Regions from separate parts of the Saccharopolyspora sp. NPDC000359 genome, predicted to be linked through region 3. Evidence: riboswitches for the same ligand, from Rfam matches in the RefSeq annotation. Region 3 holds a riboswitch; each other region holds the start of a gene.

Region 1 (3,913 bases), on a different contig from region 3:
CAAACCCGCGTGGCGCCGGGGTGAACTGGTTGACGCCCTCCCGATACTCCTGGTGTGCGCACCGACCCGCAGCTGCACCCGACCGACGTCGTCGTCCGGGTCCTGCGCGACGCGGACTGGCCCGAGGTGCGCCGCATCTACGCCGAGGGTATCGCCACCGGGAACGCCACCTTCGAGACCGAGGTCCCGCCGCGCGAGGTGCTGGACGCAAAGTGGCTCCCGGACCAGCGGTGGGTCGCCGAGGTCGACGGCGCGGTCGCGGGCTGGGCCGCGCTGGCACCCGTCTCCGAGCGCGCGTGCTACGCGGGAGTGGCGGAGGTCGCTGCCGCCTTCCGGGGTGGGGGAGTGGGCAAGGCCCTGCTGCGCGAGCAGGTCTCCGCGGCCGACGCCGCTGGCCTGTGGACGCTGCAGAACTCGATCTTCCCGGAGAACGCGGCGAGCCTGGCCATGCACCACGCGGCCGGGTTCCGCACCGTGGGGGTCCGCGAGCGCATCGCCCGGCAGCACGGGGTCTGGCGCGACACCGTGCTGCTGGAACGTCGGGCGGCCACCTGAGCGCAGCACGAACGCCTTGGCCCGTTCGGACTTCGGTCATTGGTCCTCAGTGGAGCCGAACGGGTGCTGGCGCGCGGCACCGGGGTGATCTGGGCGGCGGATGCCTTGACACCCCGCCCGCGCGCTGCGAACGTCGCGCTAGTTCATGCGACGGTGCGCAGGAAGCCGGTGCGAATCCGGCACGGTCCCGCCACTGTGAACGGGGAGCTGCCGCCACGTGCGCCACTGCCGCGACCGCGGTGGGAAGGCAGGCGGTTAGCGCGGATCCGCGAGTCAGGAGACTGACGCCGTCGTGCCGATCCACGCGGGGTCGAGGAGCCCCGGAGGAGGTAGTCGACGTGCCGCAGCGCGCACCAACGCTGCTGGCCACCGCCCCGCCGCGGTGCCCAGCCGAGCTCCACACCACGACGTCGGACACGCAGGTCTGAGCCACCAGCCCACCGCCGGTGCGGCTCGCCGCGCCGATCGTTGACTCCTGTGGAGACATCCTGTGCCACCTGCTCAACCCTCCCCAACCCGGACCCGGCACTCGGCCCTGTGCGCAGTGGTCGAGCGGGTTCGCGCCACCGATGGCGGCCACCTCCGGGACAGCCGGGCCTCGGTGGTCTTCCTGACCGTCCAAAGTGCACACCACAGCGGCCGGAGCGCCGGCTACGCCAATTGCGTGCTCAGCGTGCGGATCGGTCGCGCGGTGGGCTCCTGCGCCGTGGAACCGGGCCAGCTGGACCCGGATTCGGTGCGCGACCTCGTCGGCCGGAGCGCCGCCGAACTACTGGAGCACGAGGAACCGGCGGTCCGGGTCGCCGTGCTCGACGCCCACCTGGCCAACCAGGTCCCGCACGACGAGCACCCGGGCGCCCGGCGGGTGCGCATCCCGGCCGGGACCTCGCTGGAGAAGTCGATGGCCCGCGCCCGCGCCGTCGCCGAGCTCGTCGAGGCGCCGGAGGGCGGCAACGTCGCGGTGATCGGCGTGGTGAACTCGCTGCTCGCCGCGCTGCGCGAACGCGGGTTCCGCCCGGTCCCGTGCGACCTGAAGGGCGGGGTCACCGAGTGGGGCGAACCGGTCCTCGTCGACCACCGGGAGGCGATCTCCGGCGCGCAGGCCGTCCTGGCCTCCGGGATGGTGCTGGGCAACGGCACCTTCGACGACATCGCCGGGCTCTGCCGCGACCGCGGCCTGCCGCTGGTGATGTTCGCGCAGACCGGCGCCGCGGTGCTCCGCGAGGTGGTCGGCGCCGAGGTGCGCGCGCTGTCCGCGGAGCCCTACCCGTTCTTCTGGCTGACCGGGGACAGCACCGACCTCCACCACTACCAGGCAGGTGAGCCGCGGTGACCGCACTCGACCTCAGCCGGACCGACGGCGGGCCCCGGTGCCAGTCGGTCCTGGACCTCATCGGCAACACCCCGGTCCTGCGCATCGGCACCCCGCTGCCCGGACCGCACCCCGGTTTCTGGGCCAAGCTCGAAGGATTCGCCCCCGGCGGCATGAAGGCGCGGGCCGCGCTGGCGCTCGTCCAGGGCGCTCGGAGCCGCGGCGAGCTGCGCCCCGGCGGCGCGATCGTCGAATCCACCAGCGGCACCCTCGGCATCGGGCTGGCCTGCGTCGGCACGGCGCTCGGTCACCCGGTGGTGGTTGTGGCCGACCGGGAGCTGGACGGGATGACCAGGGCGCTGCTGCGGGCGCACGGAGCACGCGTCGAGGTCGTGGCGGAACCGCACCCGGTGGGCGGCTGGCAGCGGGCCCGGCGGGAGCGGGTGGTTGAGCTGCTCGCGGAGCTGCCCGGCGCGTACTGGCCGGACCAGTACGGGAACCCGGACAACCCCGCCGGGTACCTCGCCATGGGTCGCGAGCTCGTCACCCAGTTCGAGCACCTGGACGCCGTGGTGTGCAGCGTCGGCACCGGCGGGCACAGCGCCGGGATCGCCCCGGTCCTGCGCGAGCGGTGGCCGGGGATCAAGGTCGTGGGCGTCGACTCGCCGGGGTCGACGGTGTTCGGACAACCCGCCGCGCACCGGTTGATGCGCGGGCTGGGCAGCAGCATCCACCCGCGCAACGTCGCCTACGACGTGTTCGACGAGGTGCACTGGATCGGCCCGGCGGAGGCGGCCGACGCCTGCCGCAGGCTCGCCGCCGGGGCGTTCGTGACCGGCGGGTGGAGCACCGGCGCGGTCGCGGTGGTCGCCGCGTGGTGCGCCGAGGAGCTGAGCTCGGACGCGGTGTGCGCGGTGTTCCCGGACGGGCCGCACCGCTACTGGCAGACCATCTTCGACGACGACTACGTCGCCGAGCACGGCCTGGTCCCCGAAGCGCGCCAACCGTCCGAAGTGGACAAGCCGGGTTGGAGCAGGTCTCGGGCGGTCGTCGACCCCTGCCCGGCGCGCACCGGGGCCGGGGTGGACTGCGCGGTGTGCGGGGAGGACGACCGGTGAGCGGGTTCCGGCAGATGTCGCGCGCCGCGCAGCTGCTGGTGATCAACCAGTTCGGCATCAACGTGGGCTTCTACATGCTGCTGCCGTTCCTGGCGACCTACATGAGCCGGGACCTGGGCTACGGCGCGGCGGTGATCGGCCTGCTGCTCGGCGTCCGGAACCTGAGCCAGCAGGGCATGTTCCTGGTCGGTGGGACCGCCGCGGACCGGCTCGGCTGCCGCCCGATGATCATCACCGGCTGCGCGCTGCGGGTGGTCTCCTTCGGGCTGTTCGGCGTGTTCACCTCACTGCCCGGGCTGTTCGCCGCCGCGGTGCTCACCGGCCTGGCGGGCGCGCTGTTCAACCCGGCGGTCCGCACGTACCTCATGCACGAGGCGGGGGAGGAGCGGCGGGCCGAGGCCTTCGCGGTGTTCAACGTCTTCGCGCACGCGGGCACCCTGGTCGGACCGCTGCTCGGCGCCGCGCTGCTCGCCGTCGACTTCCGGCTGATCGCACTGGTGGCGTGCCTCGCCTTCGCGGTGCTGACCGCGGCCCAGGTCGTGGTGCTGCCCGAGCAGGATCTCGCACCGCAGCGCGACAGTGTCCTGGGCAGCTGGCGCGAAGTCGTCACCAACGGGCGCTTCCTGCTGTTCACACTCGCGCTTTCGGCGTACTTCGGGCTCTACAACCAGCTCTACCTGATGCTGCCGCTGGAGGCGCAGCGGGTCTCCGGGCTGGCCGAGTCGGTGGCGGCGGTGTTCGTGGTGTCCACGGCGGTTGGCATCGCCGGGCAGGTGCGGATCACCCGCTGGTGCCGCGACCGGTGGACGCCGGGACGCTCGGTGGCGCACGGGCTGGTGTGCATGGGCGCGTCGTTCGTCCCGGTGCTGGTGACCAGCCCGCTGCTGGACGCGCCCGCGCCGGGAGCACCGGACTGGGCGCGGACCGC
Region 2 (3,913 bases), on a different contig from region 3:
CGCGGCGAAGGCCGTCGGAGTCGGGCACCTCGTCTACGCCTCGGCGTTCAACGCCGAGCGGGCGACCGGCATCCCGACGCTGGAGACCAAGTGGGCGGTCGAGCAGCACATCCGCGAGATCGGCGTGCCGGCCACGATGCTCCGCCCGGTGTCGTTCATGGAGAACTACCTCGCGATGATGCCGGGCCAGTCAGTCACCGACGGCGAGCTCGTCAGCGCGCTCCGGGCGGACGTGTCGCAACCGCTGATCGCGACGGAGGACATCGGCGCCTTCGCGGCGCTGGCGTTCGAGAACCCCGACGAGTACATCGGCGAAGTGCTTGAGATCGCTGGCGATTCGCTCACCCCGCCGCAGATCGCCGCGGCGCTCGCCCGGGCGACGGGTCGCGAATTCCGGCACGTCGAGATGCCGCTGGAGCCGCTCCGGGAGCAGAACCCGGTCCTGTACCGCGCGTACAAGGTGCTGAACGAACTCGACTCCGACGTCGTGGACGTTCCAGCACTGCGCGAGATCCACCCGGGCCTGCTCACCTTCGAGTCCTGGCTCGCGAAGCGGCGCTGAACGGTCGTGAGTGGCGATGGTGGTCAGGGCGACCATCGCCGCTCACGAGGTGGTGGTGTGGGGTCGTGAGTGGTGGTGGTTGGGGCGACCATCGCCGCTCACGAGTCAGGCGGAGTTGTCCGCGCCGAGTCTGGGGAAGGGGCGGGTGGAGAAGACCACTTCCACCGGTACTTCGAAGTGCTCCGCGATGTGCAGGGCCAGGTGAAGGCTTGGGCTGTACTCGCCGCGCTCCAGGTAGCCCACCGTTTGGTAGTGCACGCCGAGGGCTTCCGCGAGCTGCCGGCGGGAGGTGCCCCGTTCCGCGCGCAGCATCGCGATGCGGTTGTAGATCGTCTCGCTCATGTTCCCTCCGCCTCAGCGCACGCGCTGCAGGGCTTTCTCCCTCCGCGCCGCCAGGGTCGAACCGGACTCGCGCCGCGCCATCCGGCGCAGCACCACCGGCGCGACCGCGAGTCCGACCACGGCCCACAGGACGAGCACCCCGATGGTTCCCAGGTGCCGCCACGACTCGCCGATCTCGGCCGTCGCCGCCGCGTCCGGCAGCAGGATCAGCGCCATGCTGGTGGGGATCGAGAACAGTGCCCCGAAGCTGGGTCCGATCGGGATCGTCGCGACCAGGCCCAGCACCGTCACCCCGAGCACGCCCAGCCACGGACCGAGGGCTCGCACGCGCGCCTGCTGGGCAAGATCGACGCCCGCTCCACGGTCGGCGCGCTGGGTGAACCGGCTGGACGACACGTTGGTCACCCAGCCGATCGGGTCGACGCCTTTGAGCACGTCCGTCGTTCCGTAGCTCATCCGCAGGCCGCGGACGTCGAGCGCGGTCGCGTCGGTGGTTGGCGGTCTCGCGTGATCGTTGTTGGCTGTCATTGCCCCAGTTCTTCTTGTCATGAACATCCGTCGAGATGTAGTACGGGTGCTATATCTCGTGGAAACGGCTGAGCATGTGTGGTGCAGATCTCCTCTCGCTGTAGATCGACTTCAGCGGCTACGCCTGGCGCCCGGGTGCTGGACGGGCCTTGCCAACGGGGGTTCGGCGGATAGCCTTGGCGGTGCTGGTGGTTCGTCCGCTTCCGCGACGCGGGAGGGGACGAGGCAAGAGGGAACCCGGTGCGAATCCGGGACTGCCCCGCAGCGGTGAGCGGGAACGACCGCCGTCATCGAGCACTGGACGCCAACGTCTGGGAAGCGACGGCCAGTAGGTACCTCCGTGCAGGAGAGCGCCCGCGAGTCCGAAGACCTGCCACCGGTGCGCCCGCCGACCGGTGGGCGCGGTCCGAGGTCTCGCGGGAGGACCTGGCCGACGAGCGGCTGCCGCTCGCTGGTTCGCGCCCGCACGACCTCGGCACACCTGATGTCGAGCTCGCGAGGTGAGGGACTTGACCAGCAAGATCGGATCGACCGCGCTCGGATACCCCCGGATCGGGCCGGGGCGGGAGCTGAAGCGGGCCCTGGAGAGCTACTGGGCCAACCGCTCCACCGAGGCGGAACTGCGCGAGGTGGCCCGGGGCCTGCGCATCGACACGTGGCGCCAGCTGCGCGACTCGGGACTGGACTCGGTGCCCGGCAACACGTTCTCCTACTACGACCACGTGCTCGACACCGCGGTCACCTTCGGCGCGGTGCCGCCGCGCTACGCCGAGCTGGGGCTCGGTCCGCTGGACACGTACTTCGCGATGGCGCGCGGGGCTTCCACCGTGCCGCCGCTGGAGATGACGAAGTGGTTCGACACCAACTACCACTACCTGGTGCCGGAGATCGGACCGGACACGCGGTTCTCGCTGACCGACCGGACACCCGTCGAGCAGTACCGCGAGGCCCTGGAAGCCGGTGTGACCACCCGGCCGGTGCTGGTCGGTCCGCTGACCTTCCTGCTGCTGGCCAAACCGGCGGCCGACGCGCCGGAGGACTTCCGCCCGCTGGACAAGCTGCCCGAGCTGCTCGACGCCTACGCCGAGCTGCTGCGCGAGCTGCACCGCGCGGGGGCCGAGTGGGTGCAGCTCGACGAGCCCGCCTTCGCCGCCGACCGCACGCCGGAGCAGCTGCAGGCGCTCGGCGACGCCTACCGCCAGCTGGGTGGGTTGGCCGCGCGGCCGCAACTGCTGGTGGCGGGGTACTTCGGCGACTTCAGCGAGGCGGTGCGGGTGCTCGCGGCCACCCCGGTGGAAGCGCTCGGGGTTGACCTGGTGACCGCGACGTCCACTGTGGACTCGCTGTCCGGGGTGCCGGGACTGCGGGACAAGGCGCTGGTGGCCGGGCTCGTCGACGGGCGCAACGTCTGGCGCACCGACCTGGACCGCGCCCTCACCACGGCGGCAACCCTGCTCGGGCTGGCCGGTGAGGTCGCCGTGAGCACCTCCTGCTCGCTGCTGCACGTCCCCTACGACGTCGAAGCCGAGGACATCGACCCGCAGGTCAAGTCCTGGCTGGCCTTCGCCGCGCAGAAGGTGCGCGAGGTCGTCGTGCTCGGGCGCGCGCTGGAGGAGGGGCGGGAGGTGGTGGCCGCCGAGCTCGACGCCGCCCGCGACGCCATCGCCGACCGCGCTGGGGCGGCGCGCGTGCGCAACAACCGCGTCCGCGCCCGGCTGGACTCGCTGCGGCCCGAGCACTCGCAGCGCGGCGACCACCAGAAGCGTCGGCAGGCCCAGCAGGAGTCCCTGCGGCTACCGCCCCTGCCCACCACGACGATCGGTTCGTTCCCGCAGACCACCGACGTCCGCAAGGCGCGGGCGGCGTTCCGGGCCGGGCGCATCGACCGGGCCAGCTACCAGCAGCGGATGCGGGACGAGATCCGGCGCGTGGTCGAGCTGCAGGAAGCGGTCGGGCTCGACGTGCTGGTGCACGGCGAACCGGAGCGCAACGACATGGTGCAGTACTTCGCCGAGCACCTGGACGGGTTCACCAGCACCGCGGGCGGCTGGGTGCAGTCCTACGGGTCGCGGTGCGTGCGGCCGCCGATCCTCTACGGCGACGTGTCCCGGCCGGGACCGATCACCGTGGAGTGGGCGACCTGCGCGCAGGCGCTCACCGCCAAGCCGGTCAAGGGCATGCTCACCGGCCCGGTCACCATCCTGGCCTGGTCGTTCGTCCGCGACGACCAGCCGCTGGCGGACACCGCCGCGCAGGTCGCGATGGCCATCCGCGACGAGGTGCAGGACCTGGAGGCGGCCGGCATCCGGGTGATCCAGGTGGACGAGCCCGCGCTGCGCGAGCTCCTGCCGCTGCGCGCGGCGCAGCACGAGGCGTACCTGCGGTGGGCGGTGTCGGCGTTCCGCCTGGCCACCTCCGGCGTCAGCGACTCCACCCAGGTCCACACCCACCTGTGCTACTCGGAGTTCGGTGACGTGATCG
Region 3 (3,913 bases):
GCCGGAGCGGTCGATCTCGCCGAGACCTGCGGAGGAGGGGGACTGCAGGGAGGTCATGCTCGTCATGCTCCAAGGGAGGGTTCGTCCGGCCCGGGGCGAACGGGCGGTGGTGGAGGGGTTCTTGGTGCGCGAGTTCAATGGGGACCAGGTGTCTGATCTCCATTGAGATCGCGGGGATGCGTCACTGGCAGGCTTCGCAGTCGGGGTCCTCGACGGAGCAGACTGTCGCCGCGGGGACCGCGGTGGGCACGGCGTTGAGCTTGCCGTCGGTTCCACGCAGGGTGCTCTTCTCCACGTGGGTGGCGCTGGTGGAGCGCAGGTAGTACGTGGTCTTCAAGCCCTTGCGCCAGGCCAGCCGGTAGAGCTCGTCGAGCTTGCGGCCGCTGGGGGCGGCGACGTAGAGGTTCAGCGACTGCGCCTGGTCGATCCACTTCTGCCGCCGCGCCGCGGCCTCCACCAGCCAGTGCGGTTCGATCTCGAACGCGGTGGCGTAGAGCTCCTTGAGCTCCTGCGGGATCCGCTCGATCGGCAGCAGGCTGCCGTCGTGCAGCTTGAGGTCGGCGACCATCGCCTCGTCCCACAACCCGGCGAGCTTGAGGTCGGCTACCAGGTGCGGGTTGACCACGGTGAAGTCGCCGGACATGTTCGCCTTGACGTACAGGTTCCGGTAGACGGGCTCGATGGACTGGTTGACCCCGCAGATGTTGGCGATCGTCGCAGTCGGCGCGATGGCCATCACGTTGGAGTTGCGCATCCCGTCGCGGACCACGCGCTCGCGCAGCGCCGCCCAGTCCAAGGTGGACGACCGGTCCAGGTCGACGTCGCCGCCGCGGGCTTCGGCGAGCAGCTCCAGCGAGTCGATCGGCAGCACGCCGCGGCTCCACAGCGAGCCGTCGAAGGTCTCGTAGCGACCGCGCTCGGCCGCCAGCGCGCTGGACGCGCTGATCGCGTGGTAGCTGATCAACTCCATGCTGCGGTCGGCGAACTCCACCGCGGCGGGCGTCGACGGCGCGATGCGCTGCGCGAACAGCGCGTCGGCGAAGCCCATCAGCCCCAGGCCGACCGGCCGGTGTCGCAGGTTGGACCGGCGGGCCTCGGGGATCGTGTAGAAGTTGATGTCGATGACGTTGTCCAGCATCCGCACCGCGGTGTGGGTGGTGCGCTCCAGGCGCTCGGCGTCGATGCCGTCGGCCGTGACGTGCCGGGCCAGGTTGATCGAGCCGAGGTTGCACACCGCGACCTCGTCGGCGCTGGTGTTCAGGGTGATCTCGGTGCACAGGTTCGAGGAGTGCACCACCCCGGTGTGCTGCTGCGGGGAACGCAGGTTGCACGGGTCCTTGAAGGTGATCCACGGGTGGCCGGTCTCGAACAGCATGGTCAGCATCCGCCGCCACAGGTCGACCGCGCGGACCCGCTTGAACACCGCGATCTCGCCGCGGTCGGCGGCCTGCTCGTAGGCGCGGTAGCGCTCGGCGAACGCCGCGCCGTAGCGGTCGTGCAGGTCGGGGGTCTCGTCGGGGGAGAACAGCGTCCACTGCTCGTCGGCCTCGACCCGGCGCAGGAACTCGTCGGGCACCCAGTTCGCGGTGTTCATGTCGTGGGTGCGGCGCCGGTCGTCGCCGGTGTTCTTGCGCAGGTCGAGGAACTCCTCGACGTCGATGTGCCAGGTCTCCAGGTAGGCGCAGACCGCGCCCTTGCGCTTGCCGCCCTGGTTGACCGCCACCGCGGTGTCGTTGGCGATCTTCAGGAACGGCACGACGCCCTGCGACTTGCCGTTGGTGCCCCTGATGTGCGCGCCGATGCCGCGCACCGGCGTCCAGTCGTTGCCGAGCCCGCCGGCGTACTTCGACAGCAGGGCGTTGTTGCTGATCGAGTGGAAGATGCCGGACAGGTCGTCGTCCACTGTGGTCAGGAAGCAGGAGGACAGCTGCGGCCGGGTGGTCCCGGCGTTGAACAGCGTCGGCGTCGAGCACATGAAGTCGAACGACGACAGCAGCTGGTAGAACTCGATGGCGCGGGCCTCGCGGTCGTCCTCGCGCAGCGCCAAGCCCATCGCGACCCGCATGAAGAAGGCCTGCGGCAGCTCGAAGCGCACTCCGCCCTCGTGCAGGAAGTACCGGTCGTAGAGGGTCTGCAGCCCCAGGAAGCCGAACTCCAGGTCGCGCTCGGGCGCCAGCGCGCGGCCCAACCGGTCGAGGTCGAAGGTGGCCAGTTCGGGGGCCAACTGCTCGAGCGCCACGCCACGGCGCACGTACTCGGCGAAGTGCGCGGCGTAGTCGGCGTCCTGGTCGACACCGAGGAACTCCAGCGCTTCGCGGCGCATCCGGTTCAGCAGCAGGCGGGCGGTGACCTGCGAGTAGTTCGGTTCGGTCTCGATCAGGGTGCGGGCCGCCATGACCTGGGCCAGCGAGAGCTCGTCGTCGCTGATCCCCGCGTAGCCGGTGCGCCGCACCTCGTCGAGCACGGCTTCGGCGGACACGCCGGGCAATCCGGCGCAGGCCTGGTGGACCGCGGTGGACACCTCGGTCCAGTTGTCGAGTGTCGCCGTCACTGGCTCTCTCCCCTCGCGAGCTCGGTGGACCTTCGAGCGCGCGCAGGGAGACCTCGGCGAGACGGGTCGCCGGTCGTCCGCGCGGACCCGCCCTCGAGGCCCCGGACAGCACGCCTTGCGCGTGCGCCGGTGGCAGGTCTTCGGACTCACGGGCGGCCTACTGGTCGTGGCTTCCCAGGCGTTGGCCCAGTGCTCTTACCCGCTGCCCGGGATGGGGCAGGCGGGTCACGACGGTCGTTCCCGTTCACCGCTGCGGGGCAGTCCCGGATTCGCACCGGGTTCCCTCTTGCCTCACCGGAATTGCTCCGGTGAACCACCAGCGAGCGACACACTACATCTTGGGTTCGGGGTCGTTGCGGACGGGCAGATATCGACGTGTCGCGCTCCCCGGTCGATGGTGACCGCAGGTCGAGGCCGTCGGCCGCAGCGCAGCGGACTCGCGGCTGCTCACGTCGCGTTGGCGCGGCCCCGGCGCGCGGGGGTGGGCGCGCCGGGGCCGGGGATCAGCGCTGGCTGAGGTACTTCTGGAGGTCGTCGAGGACGAGGTTGGCGGCTAGGGGGCCGAGCCCGAGGAACCAGGTGTCGTCGTTGACCTCGATGGCCCTGCCGCTGCGGACCGCTTCGAGGGTGCTCCACTGCACCGAGCCGACCACGTCGTTCATCTGCTCGCGGGTCCTGTCGCCGTAGGCGGAGTAGAACAGCAGGTCGCCGTCGGCCTGGGAGAGCTGCTCGCGGCTGATCTTGGTGTGGGTCCCGTCGAACCGCTGGTTGCCTGGCCGCCCGAGCCCGACGTCGGCCAGGATCGTGCCGAGGTAGGAGCCGGTGCCGTAGAGCCGGTACTCGCCGGACAGGAACCGCAGCGCGCTGACCTCGGTGGCCGCCGGGTCGCCGAGCTGCCTGCCGATCTCGGCGGCCCGCTGCTGGTAGTCGGCCAGGATCCGCTGGGCCTCGGCCTCCTTGCCCAGCGCCTTGGCGTCGAGCAGGAAGTTCTCCTTCCACGGCTTGCCGACGGTCTCGGCGAACACCGTCGGCGCGATCTTGCTCAACGCCTCGTAGTTCGCGTCGTCGCGGACCTTGCTGGACAGGATCAGGTCGGGTTTGAGCGCGGCGATCTTCTCCAGGTTCGGCGAACCGATCGTGCCGACGACCTCGATGTCCCCGGCCTTCTCGGCCAGGTAGGGCTGCAGGTCCTGGTTGGCGTCCGGCAGCACCGTGCCCACCGGCTTGACGCCCAGCGCCAACGCCGCGTCCAACTCGCCGGTGTCGAGTACGACCACCCGCTGCGGGGTGCCCACGACCGTGGTCTGCCCCTTCGCGTGGTTGACGACGCGTCCGCCAGCGTCGGGTGCGGCGGGCTGCTCG
Region 4 (3,913 bases), on a different contig from region 3:
TTGGCGTTGGCGGCGTCGAGGAGGTCGATGCCGCAGACGTCGGTCAGCCGGACCAGGTAGAGCAGCACGTCGGCCGCCTCGTCGGCCAGCCGGTCCTTGAGCCCGCCGTCCGCCAGGCCCGCCGCGGCCCCGGCGTCGTCGACCCACTGCAGCTCCGCGACCAGCTCACCGGCCTCCCCGCTGAGCGCCATCGCCAGGTTCTTCGGCGTGTGGTACTGCTCCCAGTCCCGCGCCGCCGCGAACTCCCGCAACCTGTTCCGGAGCCCCTCAACGCTGTCCATGCCGACACCGTAGCCCGCCCCGAGCCCGCCATCACCGACGCGAACAGGGGTCGTGAGCGCGAAACAGGGCTGGAACACCGTTACGCACTCACGACCGTCGTGAGCGCGAAACGGTGCTGGAACACTGTTACGCGCTCACGACCGGGTCAGACGCTGCGGAGGACCGAGACGACGACGCCCAGGACGACCGCGTTGTCGCCGTCGATGACCTCGTAGGCCGGGTTGCGGGGTTCGAGCAGGACGTGGCCGTTGCGGCGGCGGTAGACCTTCACCGTCGCCTCGTCGTCGATCATCGCCGCCACGATCTGCCCGGAGTGCGCCTCCTGCTGCTGGCGGACCACCACGATGTCGCCGTCGCAGATCGCTGCGTCGACCATCGAATCGCCGCGCACCCGCAGGCCGAACACGGTGCCCCGGCCGGTGAGCTCGCGGGGCAGGCTCATCACGTCGTCGAGGTGCTCGTCCGCGGTGATCGGGGCGCCCGCCGCGATGTCGCCGACCACGGGCACCGGCACCGAGGTCTCGTCGTCGCGCGCCGCCGACGGCTGGAGGAACGCCCGCACGTCCATCGGTCGGGACACCGTCGCGCTGCGGCGCAGGAAACCCTTGTCCTCCAAGGCGTTCAGATGCTTCGACACCGAGGACGAGGAGCGCAGGCCGACCGCCTCGCCGATCTGGCGGGTGCTCGGCGAGTACCCGTAGCGGTTCACCCAGTCCCGGATCGCGGCCAGGATGCGCTGCTGGCGCAGCGGCAGGTCCGAGGCGTCCAGGTGCTCGAAGGCGTCGAAGTCGTAGGCGGCCACCCCCGAATGGTAGAGGTCAGCGCCGCCGCCCGGAGCACTGCCCCGACCCCGGACGTGATCTCGCCCCACCGCCCTTGACACCCACCCCGTCCGGTGCCAACGTCGCCGCTGGAGTTCATGCGACGGTGCGCAGGAAGCCGGTGCGAATCCGGCACGGTCCCGCCACTGTGAGTGGGGAGCTGCCGCCACGCGAGCCACTGCCGCGACCGCGGTGGGAAGGCAGGCGGCCAGCGTCGATCCACGAGTCAGGAGACTGGCGCCGTCGTGCCGATTCGCACGGGGTCGCGGAGCCCCGGAGGAGGTGCGCCAACCATGCGGCTGCACGCTGCTGGAGCTTGTCCCACGAACTCATCCCGCGCGGCAGCACGCCAGCGGAGCAAGCGGCGAGGTCGGGTTGTCCGCCGCACCGAAGGCAAGTCCTGACCTCAACCGTCGCGCGCTGACCGGTTCCCCCACCCCTCGCGCACGGGGACGTGCGGCGCGCTCCATCCACCGTGTCCTGAGCGAGCAGCACCGCGCGCCGGGACCGGAAGGGAACTCGATGACCACCGTCAACCGGCGGGCACTGCTCAAGGGGGCGCTGGGATCGCTCGCCGTCGCCTCGATCCCGGCCTGCGGCGGCGCGTCCGCACCAGAAGGACGGCTGCGCGCGGCGTTCCCGACAGGCGGCGCGAAGGAATCGCTCGACCCGCACCTCAGCTCGCTGTTCGTAGACCAGGCCCGGGCCAAAGCGCTGTTCGACACGCTGGTCGGCTACGCCCACGACATGAGCGTCGTGCCGCGGCTGGCCGAGTCGTGGGAGCCCGACACGACCGGCACCCGGTGGTCCATCCGGTTGCGCGAGGCCCGCTTCCACGACAACCGCCCGGTCACCGCCGAGGACGTGCTCCACAGCTACCGCCGCATCGCCGACCCCGCCACGGCCTCGCCCGCCCGCAAGCAGTTCCTCGGCGTCGACTTCGCGGCCAGCCGGGCGCGGTCGGCCACTGAGCTGGAACTCGTGCTGCACGCCCCGAACTTCGAGTTCCCGTCGGCGTGGGGCGCCCCGGCGACCGAGATCGTCCCGGCCGGGACCCGCGACTTCACTGCCCCGGTCGGCTCGGGCCCGTTCCGGTTCGCCACGTTCCAGCCCGGCCGACCTGCCGTGTTCCGCCGCTTCGACGGGTACTGGGGCGGTGCTCCGGCGATCGCCGAGCTGGAGTTCGTGCCCATCAACGACGAGAGCGCCCGCGTCGCGGCACTGCTGTCCGGCCAGGTGCACTACATCCACGACATCAGCGCGAACTCCGCGCAACTGGTGCAGCGCGACGGGCGGGCCCAGCTGCTCGCCGCGCCGCACGGGACCATGCAGGCGGTGGCGCTCAAGGTCGACCGCGCACCGTTCGACGATCCGCGCCTGGTGCAGGCCGTCCTGTCCGGTGTGGACCGGGAAGCGCTCGTCTCGGTGGCGCTGAGCGGGCACGGCCAGGTCGGCAACGATTTGTTCGGCAAGGGGCTCAGGCACTACCCGCCGGACCTGCCGCAGCGCGGCCGCGACGTCGACCGCGCCCGGTCGCTGGTGCGGGAGGCCGGGTTGGCCGGGTTCGAACTGCTCACCAGCTCGGTGGACCCGTGCTTCGAGTCCGCCGCGACGCTGATCGCCCAGCAGTTGGCCGAGGTCGGGCTGCGCGTCACCCCGCGGATCGGCCCGGCGGAGACCTACTTCAGCGACATCCGCACCAACGGCGTCGCCGCCCTCACCCGGACCGCGCCGCTGCCGCTGACCACGTTCCTGGCGGAGCGGCTGCGCAGCGGTGCGGGCACCAGCAACTACACCGGATACCGGTCACCGGAGTTCGACGGGCTGTTCCATCGGGCGTTGAGCACAGTGGACGGAGCCGAGCGGTCCCGCCTGCTCGGCGACGCCCAGCGCCTGGCGCGGGAGGAGAGCGGGTTGCTCGTGTGGGGCTTCAGCGACTGGAACGTGGCGGTGTCCGACGCGGTGTCCGGGATCCGGGCGGCCCCGCCCAACTCGCTGGACTGGGCGCGCTTCGAACGGGCCACGCTGAGCTGATGGCAGCGCTGGTGCTGCGGCGGCTGGTGGTCGCCGCGCTGCAGCTCCTCGCGGTGGCGGTCACCGTCTTCGCGCTCACCTCCCTGCTGCCGGGCGACACGGCGGTGGTCGTGCTCGGCGAGCACGCGACCGACGAGCAGATCGCGGTGCTGCGCGAGCAGTTGCAGCTGGACCGGCCGGTGTGGGAGCGGTTCCTGGACTGGCTGGGTGGCGCGGTGCGCGGCGACCTGGGGACCTCGCTGCTGACCGGCGCCCCGGTCGCCGACGAGATCGCCCGCGGGTTCGCCACCACCGCGGTGCTGGCGCTGCTCGCGCTCGCGGTGGTGGTCCCGCTGGCGGTGGCGGTCGGCGTCTCCACCGGGGTGCGCCGGGGTTCCCGCCTGGACCGGGCGCTCACCAGCGCGGTCGTGGTGCTCAACTCGGTGCCCGAGTTCGCCCTCGCGCTGCTGCTCGTCGCCCTGTTCTCGGTGCAGCTCGGCTGGCTGCCCGCCACTGCGGCCGGTGCTTCCGGGTGGGCGCTGCTCGGGCAGCCCGCGGTGCTCGTCCTGCCGGTCGGGGTGCTGGTGTGCAAACAGCTCTGCGCCCTGGCGCGCCAGGTCCGTACCGGGGTGGCCGAAGCCGATGGCGCCGAGTACGCGTTGCACGTCCGCTTGCACGGCCTGCCCGAGCGCACCGTGCTGTTCCGGCACGTGCTGCCCAACGGGCTGGCTCCGGCCGTGCAGCAGCTGGCCCGGGCGGTCGACGGGCTGCTGGGCGGTGTGGTGGTCGTGGAGGCC

Evidence for each region. A riboswitch is a leader RNA that binds a small molecule or an ion and turns the genes downstream of it on or off. The one in region 3 is predicted to bind cobalamin.
Region 1: it holds a riboswitch for cobalamin, as region 3 does, so the genes downstream of both, ABT324_RS30695 (hypothetical protein) here and ABT324_RS31390 (ribonucleoside-diphosphate reductase subunit alpha) in region 3, are expected to answer to the same signal.
Region 2: it holds a riboswitch for cobalamin, as region 3 does, so the genes downstream of both, metE (5-methyltetrahydropteroyltriglutamate--homocysteine S-methyltransferase) here and ABT324_RS31390 (ribonucleoside-diphosphate reductase subunit alpha) in region 3, are expected to answer to the same signal.
Region 4: it holds a riboswitch for cobalamin, as region 3 does, so the genes downstream of both, ABT324_RS20620 (ABC transporter substrate-binding protein) here and ABT324_RS31390 (ribonucleoside-diphosphate reductase subunit alpha) in region 3, are expected to answer to the same signal.

What each region holds. Positions count from the first base shown of each region.
Region 1 covers NZ_JBEPDU010000070.1:24,045-27,957, forward strand. The annotation lists partial or broken gene ABT324_RS30690 (GNAT family N-acetyltransferase) at 79-555, shown strand; cobalamin riboswitch at 690-861, shown strand; gene ABT324_RS30695 (hypothetical protein) at 1,220-1,888, shown strand; gene ABT324_RS30700 (PLP-dependent cysteine synthase family protein) at 1,885-2,985, shown strand; gene ABT324_RS30705 (MDR family MFS transporter) at 2,982-3,913, shown strand, end outside.
Region 2 covers NZ_JBEPDU010000004.1:141,950-145,862, reverse strand. The annotation lists gene ABT324_RS04775 (NmrA/HSCARG family protein) at 1-562, shown strand, start outside; gene ABT324_RS04770 (helix-turn-helix transcriptional regulator) at 668-904, opposite strand; partial or broken gene ABT324_RS04765 (ABC transporter permease) at 917-1,213, opposite strand; cobalamin riboswitch at 1,605-1,824, shown strand; gene metE (5-methyltetrahydropteroyltriglutamate--homocysteine S-methyltransferase) at 1,942-3,913, shown strand, end outside.
Region 3 covers NZ_JBEPDU010000075.1:18,595-22,507, reverse strand. The annotation lists gene ABT324_RS31395 (ribonucleotide-diphosphate reductase subunit beta) at 1-57, opposite strand, end outside; gene ABT324_RS31390 (ribonucleoside-diphosphate reductase subunit alpha) at 182-2,551, opposite strand; cobalamin riboswitch at 2,666-2,884, opposite strand; gene ABT324_RS31385 (ABC transporter substrate-binding protein) at 3,055-3,913, opposite strand, start outside.
Region 4 covers NZ_JBEPDU010000032.1:30,772-34,684, reverse strand. The annotation lists gene ABT324_RS20630 (nucleotide pyrophosphohydrolase) at 1-281, opposite strand, end outside; gene lexA (transcriptional repressor LexA) at 428-1,084, opposite strand; cobalamin riboswitch at 1,191-1,362, shown strand; gene ABT324_RS20620 (ABC transporter substrate-binding protein) at 1,626-3,137, shown strand; gene ABT324_RS20615 (ABC transporter permease) at 3,137-3,913, shown strand, end outside.